3 regions of the Bradyrhizobium sp. Bra64 genome follow, and region 1 is predicted to be linked to each of the others. Evidence: predicted binding sites of a transcription regulator. Region 1 holds the regulator's gene; each other region holds the start of a gene.
The links. The regulator PhoB, encoded in region 1, activates phosphate uptake and scavenging genes when phosphate is short. The targets are predictions, from matches to a motif close to TGTCATNNANCTGTCAT.

Region 1 (4,009 bases):
CATTGCGCAACGCACCATTGACCGGTCCGGAAAACGAAACGTGCCGCCTTTTAAGGGCGGCACGCGGCACTATCTTATGCCTGGCAAGACGGGTGTCAATGCCGCCCGGAAAGCCTCGCGAAACGCAGAATCCGTAGTCTTGCGGTGCCGATTTTGCGGGTTTTTCACCACGGAACATGTGGAAGCGAGTCGGCGGACTCTTGCGCGGGAGTCACGCCATATTGTAGCGTTTGGATTGTCAGATACGACATCTCGTGCAGCGGTTCTGATCTCTAAGTCCTTATGTACCGGCGTAAACGTTCGGGCGTCATTGGCGCGCCCGGCGAGCCTTAAGGGATTCTGACGGCACGGGTTTTTAAGGCTTAGGCATTCGCTGCGAGGCCCCAGGATGGCTGGCGCGCAGCGAGGGAAAGGGTGCAATGACGGTTTTGACCTGGTCCGATGATCGCGTCGAGCAGCTGAAAAAGCTCTGGGAGGCCGGACTTTCGGCCAGCCAGATCGCGGCTGAGCTCGGCAATGTGACCCGCAATGCCGTGATCGGCAAAGTGCACAGGCTCGGCCTGTCGGGCCGCGCCAAGAGCCCATCTTCCGCAGCGCCCCGGCCGCGCAAGGCGCGTCCCGCGCAGCACATGATGCGGGTGACCCGTCCGATCTCGCGCGGCAACACCGCGCTGGCGCAGGCCTTCGAGGTCGAGGTGGAGGCTGAGCCGGTCACCTACGACAACGTGGTGCCGATGAGCCAGCGGCTGTCGCTGCTGGAGCTGAACGAGGCGACCTGCCACTGGCCGGTCGGCGATCCCTCGAGCCCGGACTTCTTCTTCTGCGGCGGCAAGGCCCTCTCCGGCCTGCCCTATTGCGCCCAGCACTCGCGCGTGGCGTATCAGCCCGCGGCGGATCGCCGGCGCGCACCGGCGAAGCCGGGGCCGCGCTGAAGCCCGGCTCCAAACGACATCGTCCCGGCCTAACTAGCTAGCGCGCAATTGCGCAGTAGGGACCGGAACGATCGAAAAATGGAAATGCGCGCCGCCCGGCGCGCTTTTTACTTGCCTGTTCGCGGCTGAACTTACGCCTGCTCCGCCTTCGCGAAACGGTCGTCCAGCGCATAGCCGGCGCCGCGGACGGTGCGGATCGGGTCCTGCTCGCGGCCGAGATTGAGCAGCTTGCGCAGGCGGCCGATATGCACGTCGACCGTGCGCTCGTCGATGTAGATGTCGCGGCCCCAGACGCTGTCGAGCAGCTGCTCGCGCGAGAACACCCGGCCCGGATGCTCCAGGAAGAACTCCAGGAGGCGATATTCGGTCGGGCCGAGGTCGATCGGCCGGCCGGAGCGCGCCACGCGGCGCTTGTCGCGATCGAGCTCGATGTCGCCATAGGCGAGCACGGTGGCGAGCCGCTCCGGGCTTGCGCGCCGCAAGAGGCCCTTCACCCGCGCCAGCAGCTCCGGCACCGAAAACGGCTTGACGATGTAATCGTCGGCGCCGGTCGCAAGACCCCGCACCCGCTCGCTCTCCTCGCCGCGCGCGGTGAGCATGATGATCGGGAGCTGCTTGGTCTCGGGCCGGGTGCGCAGCCGTCGGCACAGCTCGATGCCGGACAGACCCGGCAGCATCCAGTCGAGCACGATGAGATCGGGGATGTGCTCCTTGAGCCGGGTGTCGGCGTCGTCGCCGCGCATCACCGTCTCGACGTCATAGCCGTCGCCTTCGAGGTTGTAGCGAAGAAGCTCGGTGAGAGCTTCCTCGTCCTCAACCACCATAATGCGTGCGCCCATGGTGTCGTCGCTCCTTGCGTGATCAGGTATTCGGAACCGTCGTGGCGAAGTTCGTCATGTCGCCCTTCGGCCGCTTGTCGGTGATCGCCTGGCCCTCGATCATGTAGAACACGGTCTCGGCGATATTGGTGGCGTGGTCGCCGATGCGCTCGATATTCTTGGCGCAGAACATCAAATGGATGCAGAACGAGATGTTGCGCGGATCCTCCATCATGTAGGTGAGAAGCTCGCGGAACAGCGAGGTGCAGATGGCATCGACTTCCTCGTCGCCCTTCCACACCGCCATCGCCGCCGGCAGATCGTGCGCGGCATAGGCGTCCAGCACCGACTTGACCTGCTGCTGCACGAGGTCGGTCATGTGCTCGAGGCCGCGGAACAGCTTGAGCGGATGAAAATCCGTTTCCAGCGCCGCGACGCGCTTGCCCATGTTCTTGGCGAGGTCGCCGATACGCTCCAGATCGGTCGCGACGCGCATGGCGCCGACGATCTCGCGCAGATCGACCGCCATCGGCTGGCGGCGCGCAATGGTGAGGACGGCGCGCTCCTCGATCTTCTTCTGGAGCGCGTCGAGCTCGACGTCGATGGCGACGACGCGCTGGCCGAGCGCGACGTCGCGGCGGATCAGCGCATCGACGGAATCGACGATCATGCGCTCTGCGATTCCGCCCATCTCGGCGACCAGGCGAGTGAGCTCCTGGAGGTCGGTGTCGAAGGCCTTTGCGGTATGTTCGGAACCCATGTCCTGTCTCCTCAGCCGAACCGGCCGGTGATGTAGTCCTGCGTGCGCCGATCGGTCGGCGACGTGAATATCTTGCTGGTCTCGTCGAACTCGATCAACTCGCCGAGATACATGAAGGCGGTCTTGTCGGAGACGCGCGCCGCCTGCTGCATGTTGTGGGTGACGATCGCGATCGTGTAGTTCTCGGACAGCTCCTGGATCAGCTCCTCGACCTTGGCGGTCGAGATCGGATCGAGCGCCGAGCAGGGCTCGTCGAACAGGATCACTTCGGGCCGCACCGCGACCGTGCGGGCGATGCAGAGGCGCTGCTGCTGGCCGCCGGACAGCGACAGGCCCGACGCGTTGAGCTTGTCCTTGACCTCGTTCCAGAGCGCGCCGCCGCGCAGCGCCTTCTCGACCCGGCCGTCCATCTCGGACTTCGGGATTTTCTCGTAAAGACGGATGCCGAAAGCGATGTTCTCGTAGATCGTCATCGGGAACGGCGTCGGCTTCTGGAACACCATGCCGACGCGGGCGCGCAGCAGATTGAGGTCGAGCTTGCCGTCGAGGATGTTGGTCTGGTCGAGCATCACCTGACCGGTCGCGCGCTGGCCCGGATAGAGGTCGTACATCCGGTTGAAGATGCGCAGCAGGGTCGACTTGCCGCAGCCCGACGGGCCGATGAACGCCGTGACGCGGTTGGTGCCGAGCGTCAGGTTGATGTTCTTCAGCGCGTGGTGCTCGCCGTAATAGAAATTGAGGTTGCGCACCGTCACCTTGGGGGGAGCCTCGGGCAATGCTGCCGTCTGGGGCAGGCCACCGGCCGCGCTCATCGACGATACTGAAAGTTCACTCATTTTGCGGTCCTCTCGGCGCCAAGTATGCGCGCGCCAATGTTCAGGGCAAGCACGGTCAGGGTGATGAGCAGCGCCCCGCTCCATGCCAGCTGCTTCCAGTAGGCGTAGGGGCTCTGCACGAAGTTGTTGATGGTGACCGGCAGGTTGGCCATCGTCTTGGTCAGGTCCAGGCTGAAGAACTGGTTCGACAGCGCGGTGAACAGCAGCGGCGCGGTCTCGCCGGCGACGCGGGCGGTGGCGAGCAGCACGCCGGTGATGAGGCCGGCGCGCGCCGAACGGTAGGCGATCCGCTTGATCACCAGCGAGCGCGGCAGCCCGAGCGCCGAGGCCGCCTCGCGCAGCGCGTTCGGTACCAAGAGCAGCATGTCCTCGGTCGTGCGCAGCACCACCGGAATGACGATGACGGCGAGCGCGAGACAGCCGGCGACCGCCGAGAACCCGCGCATCGGCACCACCACGGCGCCATAGATGAACAGGCCGATGATGATCGATGGCGCCGAGAGCAGGATGTCGTTGATGAAGCGGATCACCGACGTCAGCTTGTCGTTGCGGCCGTATTCGGCGAGATAGGTGCCGGCGAACATGCCGAGCGGCGCACCGATACCGACGCCGATCACGGTCATCATCAGCGAACCGACGATGGCGTTGAGCAGGCCGCCCTCG
Region 2 (4,009 bases), on a different contig from region 1:
CCGCAACGCCATCACCGCGAGGAGCGGAATGAGAAATGCGGCGTAGAGCGGCATCGCCGGCACGCGCTTGCCGAACGACACCATGAACTGGACCCAGAGATAGTATCCGCCTGCTAGGTGCAGCGCGCGCCAAGCGCGCGGCCCGAGCAGCGCGGCGGTGCGGTCGAACGAGGTCGCGCTCATGGCGATGATGACGGCATAGCCGATGCCGCCGAAGATGTAGGAGGCCGCCGAGGTGGTCTCGGCAAAGCCGGCCGGATCCATCTCGGCGAACGCGACGATCGCGCCTGCGTGGATGGCGTGGGAGGCGGCGAAGCTCAAGCCCAGATAGCGCCGGTTGCGTCGCTGCCAGCGCGTCCAGCTGTTGGGCCACAGCCGCGCCAGTGCCGCGGCACTGAAGGCGAGGCAGAACAGCAGCAGCGAGCTTCGTGCCGTGAAGCGGATCACCATCCGCACGCCCTCGACCTCGAACTGTCGCATCGAGGCGATCCACAGGCTCAGGACGATCAGGCTCAAGCAGAAAGCGGCGAGCAGCCGCCAGCCTTCAAACCAGCTTTGGCGTTGTGTCATGGTGGTCTCCTCCATTATGTAATCATCGATTACATTTGGGGAGGGGGTGACCGTCAATGGTGTAATCGCTGCTTACATTCACGTTCGGGTGATGCTAGAACGCGGCATGCCCGCTCGACCGCCGTCCAAGCCGCGTGCTCGCCGCACCAATCTCCCCGAACCCCGGCCCTATCACCATGGCGACCTCCGCCGCGCGCTGATCGATGCTGCGCTGCAACTGGCTGCGGAGGGTGCGGAAGTCTCGGTGCGCGAGGCCGCACGACGGGCCGCGGTGTCGCCGGGGGCGCCGTTCCGGCACTTTCCGAACCGCGATGCCTTGATGGCGGCGGCGGCCGAGGAGGCGCAGCGGCGCTTTCGAGCCGAGATCGAGGTGGCGCTGGATCAGGCACCGACCGCCGCTCCGCTCGGCCGCTTCCGCGCCTTCGGCCTTGCCTACCTGCGCTGGGCGATGCGCAATCCCGCGCATTTCGAGATCATCTCCACCGGGCGCTATTTCGCCCATGGCAGCTCGGCGGAGCTGACGCGCGACAATGCCGAGTTGATCGCTCTGACCGAGCAGATCCTGGCCGATGCGGCGAAGCAGGGCCTGTTGCGATCGGCCGACCTCAAGAGCATCCAGGTCGCCGGCCGCGCCATGGTCTACGGCTTTGCCCGGATGAACCTCGACGGCCACCTTCCGCGGTGGGGCGTGGAGGAGGGCGAGATCGACCAGATGGCGGAAGGGGTGATCGACCTGTTCATCGCCGGGATCGCCAGGCCGGCGCACGGCGCCTGATCCTGCCCGACCCTCATGGTGAGGAGGCGCGTAGCGCCGTCTCGAACCATGCAGGCCCAACTCGGGCCTCGCCCTTCGAGACGCCTGCGTCGCAGGCTCCTGAGGGTGAGGGATGGAGTTGGCCACGCGGCCGTTCGCCGTCCACTAACATTAAGCGAAGATCGGCCCGTGACGCGCGTTGCTTGTCCGTGACCGTTCAATTACAGTTTTATGACACGGTGCAGGCCTCCGGCTGCGCCGAACGCCGCAGGCCGGCCAGACGGCTGGGTATTCATCGCGCCGGACCAGAAGTTGCGTGTCGTCGATGGCGTCCGCGCCCAGTCCAGGTCCCTTTGGCACGACCGCCGTGCTGGCGAGCGTCGCCGCGCTCGGCATGTGGCGGCTGCTCGCGGTCGCGGCGCCCCATCTGGCGGCGCTCGCGCTGATGTACGAGACCGAGACCGATTTCGGCTCGCGCCTCTCCTTCGCGCTGGCCTGGGGCATCCTCAACTTCTTCTGGATCACGCTGCTGCGGCGGCCGGCGCTGTCGGGTGCGCTGTCGCTGACCATGGTCGTGGTGCTGGTGCTGCTGTCGCGGCTCAAGCACGACGTCGTGCAGATGACGGTCAACTTCATCGACCTGATGATGATCGACCGCGACACGGTGGCATTCCTGTTCACGATCTTCCCGAATTTGCGCTGGTCGGTGATCCTGGCCGGCCTCGTCACGCTGCCGCTGATGTATGCGCTGTGGTGGCTCGACCCGTTCCGCATCCGCCGCCTGCCGGCGCTCGCCTGCAAGCTCGCTTGTCTTGCCGCGCTGGTCGGCTATTCGCTCTATCGTCCGGACGAGGCCTGGCGCGGCTATTACGACGACGGCTATCTCTCGAAATTCTTCCGCTCCGGCGTCAGCGCGGTCTCCGACTTTGCGCAATACGGCTTCATGGAGTCGGCCGCTTCGACCAGCGAGCGGCTCAATATGCCGCTGGTCGATGCCTGCCATCCAGCGGGCCGGCGACCGAACATCATCATGGTCCATGATGAATCGAGCTTCGACATCCGCGCGGCCCAAGGCATCAAGGTGCCGCCGGGCTATGGCAGCCATTTCAAGTCCTGGGACGGCAAGGAGCGTACGTTCCTGGCCGAAAGCAATGGCGGGCCGAGCTGGTTCACCGAATACAACGTGCTCGCGGGCCTTTCCTCGCGCTCGTTCGGCCGCTTCGCATATTTCGTGACGCGCATCGCCTCAAACCGCGTCGAGCGCGGCCTGCCGCTGGCGCTGCGCCGCTGCGGCTACGATACCCTATCGCTCTATCCCGCCTATGGCGGCTTCATGGGCGCGCGCAGCTTTCAGATGACGACCGGCGTCGAACGCTTCCTCGACTCGAAGGATCTCGGCGCCAAGGATGTCGAGCCGGACTCTTTCTTCTATGACAAGGCGCTCCGGCTGATGGGCGAGCGGAGGCCGAACAAGCCGCTGTTCACCTTCATCTATCTCGGCGCCAATCATTTCCCCTGGGAGACGCGCTTCCGCCCCGATCTGCTGCCGAACTGGCGTGCGCCCGGCAATGTCCCGTCGATCGACGAATATCTGCGCCGGCAGGCGATGAGCGCCGAGCAGTACAGAGCGTTCGTCGCGGGCCTGAAGAAGAGTTTTCCCGGCGAGCCCTTCCTGATCGTGCGCTACGGCGACCACCAGCCTGAGTTTGCGCCGAATATTCTCGAGCCCGGGCTCGACGAGGGCGCTATCGGCAAGAAGCTCGACGCCTACGATCCGCGTCTCTACGCGACCTATTATGCGATCGACGCCGTCAATTTCGAGCCGGTCAAGAGCGAGGCCGTGATGGACACGATCGACGGCCCGTATCTGCCGCTGGTCATCCAGGAAGCCGCCGGTATTCCGCTTGATCCGTCCTTCGCCGAGCAGAAGCAGATCATGCTCCGTTGCAAGGGAATCTTTTACGGCTGCAAGGACGGGGCGGAAGCGCGGCGGCTGAACCGGCTGCTGATCGATGCGGGGATGATCCGGGGGCTGTAGCGCCCCTCGCGGCTCTTTCCGATCATCGACGCCGATGGCGCCCTATAGTGTGCTGGCAACTTCATTCGCGTGATCGCTTCGGAAAACTTGCAGGCCCGCATCGGCGGCCCGGTCTCCTTTCACACCCGAAGAGCGCAGGCGACATTACCAGTCGTTCATGATTGGTCGGACTAAAGTCTGAGCCGCAAGCACCCGCAATCACCGACTTGTAATTGGCGCGATGCGCCGCTTCCAAACGATTGTCACGATTGCTTCCATCATGAGGCGCGTCGCCACCTCGGTCTTCCGGCGGCACGTCCATCTGATCCAACTTTCTTGCAGGAGTTCTGTCCATGCGAGCGCTTCACGCTGCGCGGCTTGCAATTGCCCTGGCGTTGCTTGGTCCCGTCGTTCATGCGGCCGAGCCGCCACACGATATCAAGGGGCTCTACCTGATGACCGACTATCCGGCGATCACGGTGCGGCCCGGCACCACCGCCAACGTTTCGCTGCGCTTGCAGGATTACGGGCTGTCGCCGGAGCGCTATCAACTTTCGGTCGCGGGCGTGCCGAGCGGCTGGACGGCAACGCTGCTCGGCGGCGGCCAGCCGGTTGGAGCGGCGATGCCGGCACCCGATGGCAGCGTTGCATTGCAGCTCAGGCTCGAC
Region 3 (4,009 bases), on a different contig from region 1:
GTCGGACGTGATCTTGTAGGTCGGGAAGATGCGCACCTCGACCGGCAGCATCAGCGTGACGAAGATGGTCCAGAACGTCGCCATGCGGAACGGGAAGTTGAAGAACACGATGGCGTAGGCCGAGAGGATGGAGATCGCGATTTTTCCGACCGCGATCCCCACCGCCATGATGAAGCTCGCCATCAGCATGCTGCCGACCGGCTCGCGCGTGGTCCTGCCGGCACCGGAGACGATGGTGTTCCAATAGGTCTCGAGCGCGTGGCTGCCGGGATAGAGCGGCATCTGGCCGTTGGCGATGACGGTGTTGTCGTGGGTGGACGCGATGATCGCGAGATAGACCGGGAAGGCGACCACGGCCACGCCGGCCAGCAGCACCAGGTGAGGCAACAGATTTCCAAATCGGCGATGCTCTACCATGGCTCAGTAATGCACTTTCTTTTCGACGTAGCGGAACTGGATCGCGGTGAGCCCGATGACGATGATCATGAGGATCACCGATTGCGCCGCCGAGCCGCCGAGATCGGAGCCGGCCTTGCCGTCGAGAAACACCTTGTAGACCAGCGTCGACGTGGATCCGTTCGGGCCGCCTTCGGTTGCGGTGTCGATGATGCCGAGCGTGTTGAAGAAGGCATAGGTGATGTTGACGACGATCAGGAAGAACGTCGTCGGCGACAGCAGCGGGAAGACGATGGTCCAGAACCGCCGCGCGGGCCTCGCCCCGTCGATCGCGGCCGCCTCGATCACGCTCTTCGGGATCGACTGCAGGCCGGCGAGGAAGAACAGGAAATTGTAGCTGATCTGGTTCCAGACCGCGACGATGACGATCAGGATCATCGCATGGTTGCCGTTGAGCACAGGATTCCAGTCGATGCCGTTGCGCTGGAGCGCGCGCGCGATCATGCCGAGCCCCGGCTGGAACATGAAGATGAACAGCACGCTCGCCACGGCAGGGGCGACGGCATAGGGGATGATCAGGAAGGTGCGATAGATCTGCACGCCCGCGATGTTGCGGTTCGCCATGACGGCGAGCAGGAGTCCGATGGCGAGCGAGAAGAACACCACGAGCAGCGAGAAGAAGAAGGTGGTGCCGATCGCGTGATAATATTCGGGCGTCTTCAGCAGGGTGACGTAATTCTCGAACCAGACGAACTCGGTCGAGAGCCCGAAGGCATCCTGCACCAGGAAGGATTGCCAGAGCGCCTGCGCCGCCGGCCAGTAAAAGAAGATCAGGGAGATCGCAAGCTGCGGAAATACCAGGAGGCAGGCGAGGAGCCTGCCTGAGAAGATCGCCCGGTTCTCCATGAAGCCCCCGCCTCAATTGTGTGATCGTGGCTGCGGCCCGTCCGCAGCCACGATGTGACGACGCTACTTGGTCGCGGTGCGCTCGAACTGACGCAGCATCTGGTTGCCGCGCGAGACCGCGGCATCGAGCGCCTCCTTGGCCGACTTCTTGCCGGCGAGCGCTGCCTCGATTTCTTCGGACCAGACGTCGCGCATCTGCACCATTCCGCCGAAGCGCAGGCCGCGGGAGTTGTCCGTCGGCGGCTTGTTGGTCAGTTCCTTCAGCGGCACTTCGAGAATCGGATTCTTCTCATAGAAGCCCGACGCCTTGGTCTTGTCGTAAGCCGCCTTGGTGATCGGCAGATAGCCGGAGACCTCGTGCAGGTAGACCTGGCGGTCCGTGTCGGACAGGAAGGTGAAGAACTTCGCGATGCCCTTGTACTCTTCCTTGGACTTGCCGCCCATGACCCACAGTGAAGCGCCGCCGATGATGGAGTTCTGCGGCGCGTCCTTGGCGTCCGGGAAATAGGGCATCGGAACCGCCGTATAGTTGAACTTCGCGTTCGCCTTGACGTTCGGATAGAAGGCCGAGGACGTCATGTAGAGCGCGCATTCGCCGGAGGTGAAACGACCTTCGCCGGTGTTGGTGCGACCCGAATAGTCGTAGCTCTTGTCCTTTTGCAGCTCGACGAGATTTTCCAGAAGCTTGGTCTCGAGCGGATTGTTGAATTCCAGCACGGTGTCGAAGCCGTCGAGCCCGTTGGCCTTCGTGCCGATCGGGATATTGTGCCAGGCCGAGAACTGCTCGATGAAGCCCCAGGTGACCCAGGACGACGAGAAGCCGCAGGTCGGGCTCGTCGCATGCAGCTTCTTGGCATCCGCGAACACCTCGGGCCAGGTCTTCGGCGGCGCGTCGATGCCGGCCTTCTTCAGGGCGTCGAGGTTGGCCCACATGACCATGCTCGACGAGTTGAACGGGAACGAGAGCATCTCGCCCTTCGCGGTCGAGTAGTAGCCGGTGATTGCCGGCAGGTAGGACTGCGGATCGAACTTCTCGCCCTGCTCCTTCATGAGATCCGAGACGGGCTTGATGGCGCCCTTGGCGGCCATCATGGTCGCGGTGCCGACCTCGAACACCTGCATGATGCCCGGTGCGTTGCCGGCGCGGAACGCCGCGATGCCGGCGTTCAACGTGTCGGCATAGCTGCCCTTGAAGGTCGGGACGATCTTGTAGTCGCCCTGAGACGCGTTGAAATCGTTGGCAAGCTTGACCACGACGTCGTTGTTCGGGCCGGTCATCGCGTGCCACCACTGGATTTCGGTCACGGCCCACGCGGGCGAAGCGCCCGAACCAACCATGGCTGCAACAGCGGCAGCCGCTCCAAAGCGTCGAAGAGCCATCAAGTAAACCTCCCTTGGGTCGTCAAAATGATCGCTTGCGCTAGCAGCGCCATATGACGTTCACATGACTGTGTAAGCGGCCGAAACGAAAGCGGCAAGCGCTGGAAAAGGGAAGCCGTCAAATAGGCGAATGCCGAGCGTGCAGCCGCCTCCGTTCGCGGTGCACATGCGCGCCCGCGCCGCAGTGCGGCATTGGATCTGTGAGGCTGACGAACAGGCCGCGGGTTCAAAACCTCTCCCGCTTGCGGGAGAGGTCGCGCGTAGCACGGGTGAGTGTTCTCTCCTCCGGGGGATTGTCCCATTGCGGAGACACCCTCTCCCCAACACTCCCCCGTAAGCGGAGGAGGGAGCGCACTTGCGCTGCCGCTCGATCTTCGTCCTATCTCAGCGCTTGCGCTCGGGGCCGCAGACGGTGCCCTTCTCGACCATCGCGTCGATCTCCGCCTTGGAGTAGCCGAACTCGCCCAGCACTTCCTGGGAGTGCTGGCTGAATTTCGGCGGCAGGCGGCGCAGGCTCGGCTTGCTGCGATCGAGCCGGATCGGCGAGGCGACACCCTTGTACCAGTCCTTCTCGATGATGTCGCCGCGATGGATCGTGTGCGGGTTCGTCAACGCCTGGTCGATCTTCTGCACAGGGCCCGCCGGCAGGCCCGCGGCAAGCAGGCGATTGCACAGCGGCTCGGCCTCGTGCTGGCTGAACACGGCGGCAAGCTCGGCCCGCAGCGCCTCGCGATTGGCGATGCGGTCCTTGTTGCGGGCGAAGCGCGGATCGGTGCCGAGCTCGGGCTTGCCGATCTCCTTGGCGAGCTTGCGGAAGGTGCCGTCATTGCCGACGCCGATGAAGATGTCGTCGGTCTTGGTCGGGAAGATCGCGTAGGGCACGAGGTTGGGATGCTCGTTGCCGGTGAGCGACGGCGGCTTGCCATGCATGAAATAGTTCGCAGTGTGCGGATGCATGATGGCAAGGCCGGTCTCGTACAGCGTCGTCTCCAGGAACTGCCCCTGGCCCGAGCGCTGCCGCTCCGACAGCGCCATCAGGATGCCGATCGCCGCATACAGCCCGGTGGTGATGTCGACCAGCGGCACGCCGATCCGCATCGGCCCGCTCTCGGGCGAGCCGGTTGCAGCGATCATGCCGGTCATGGCCTGGATGATGGCGTCATAGCCGGGATTGCCGCCGCGCGGCCCGTCGGCGCCGAAGCCGCAGATCCGGCAATGCACGAGGCGCGGGAATTTTTCGCGCAGCACCTCGCTGCCGATGCCCCATTTCTCCAGCGTGCCCGGCTTGAAATTCTCGATCAGGACGTCGGCCGTCTCCAGCATCTTG

Region 2: the regulator PhoB is predicted to act here: its motif matches at 1,545-1,561, upstream of NR187_RS06605 (LTA synthase family protein).
Region 3: the regulator PhoB is predicted to act here: its motif matches at 2,736-2,752, upstream of ugpB (sn-glycerol-3-phosphate ABC transporter substrate-binding protein UgpB).

The regions. Positions count from the first base shown of each region.
Region 1 covers NZ_JALJRD010000017.1:106,401-110,409, reverse strand. The annotation lists gene NR187_RS31255 (GcrA family cell cycle regulator) at 420-932, shown strand; gene phoB (phosphate regulon transcriptional regulator PhoB) at 1,064-1,771, opposite strand; gene phoU (phosphate signaling complex protein PhoU) at 1,794-2,510, opposite strand; gene pstB (phosphate ABC transporter ATP-binding protein PstB) at 2,522-3,346, opposite strand; gene pstA (phosphate ABC transporter permease PstA) at 3,343-4,009, opposite strand, start outside.
Region 2 covers NZ_JALJRD010000001.1:1,375,063-1,379,071, forward strand. The annotation lists gene NR187_RS06595 (hypothetical protein) at 1-570, opposite strand, end outside; gene NR187_RS06600 (TetR/AcrR family transcriptional regulator) at 677-1,345, shown strand; gene NR187_RS06605 (LTA synthase family protein) at 1,650-3,362, shown strand; gene NR187_RS06610 (NEW3 domain-containing protein) at 3,695-4,009, shown strand, end outside.
Region 3 covers NZ_JALJRD010000007.1:256,168-260,176, forward strand. The annotation lists gene ugpE (sn-glycerol-3-phosphate ABC transporter permease UgpE) at 1-417, opposite strand, end outside; gene ugpA (sn-glycerol-3-phosphate ABC transporter permease UgpA) at 421-1,302, opposite strand; gene ugpB (sn-glycerol-3-phosphate ABC transporter substrate-binding protein UgpB) at 1,366-2,682, opposite strand; gene NR187_RS21915 (CaiB/BaiF CoA-transferase family protein) at 3,067-4,009, opposite strand, start outside.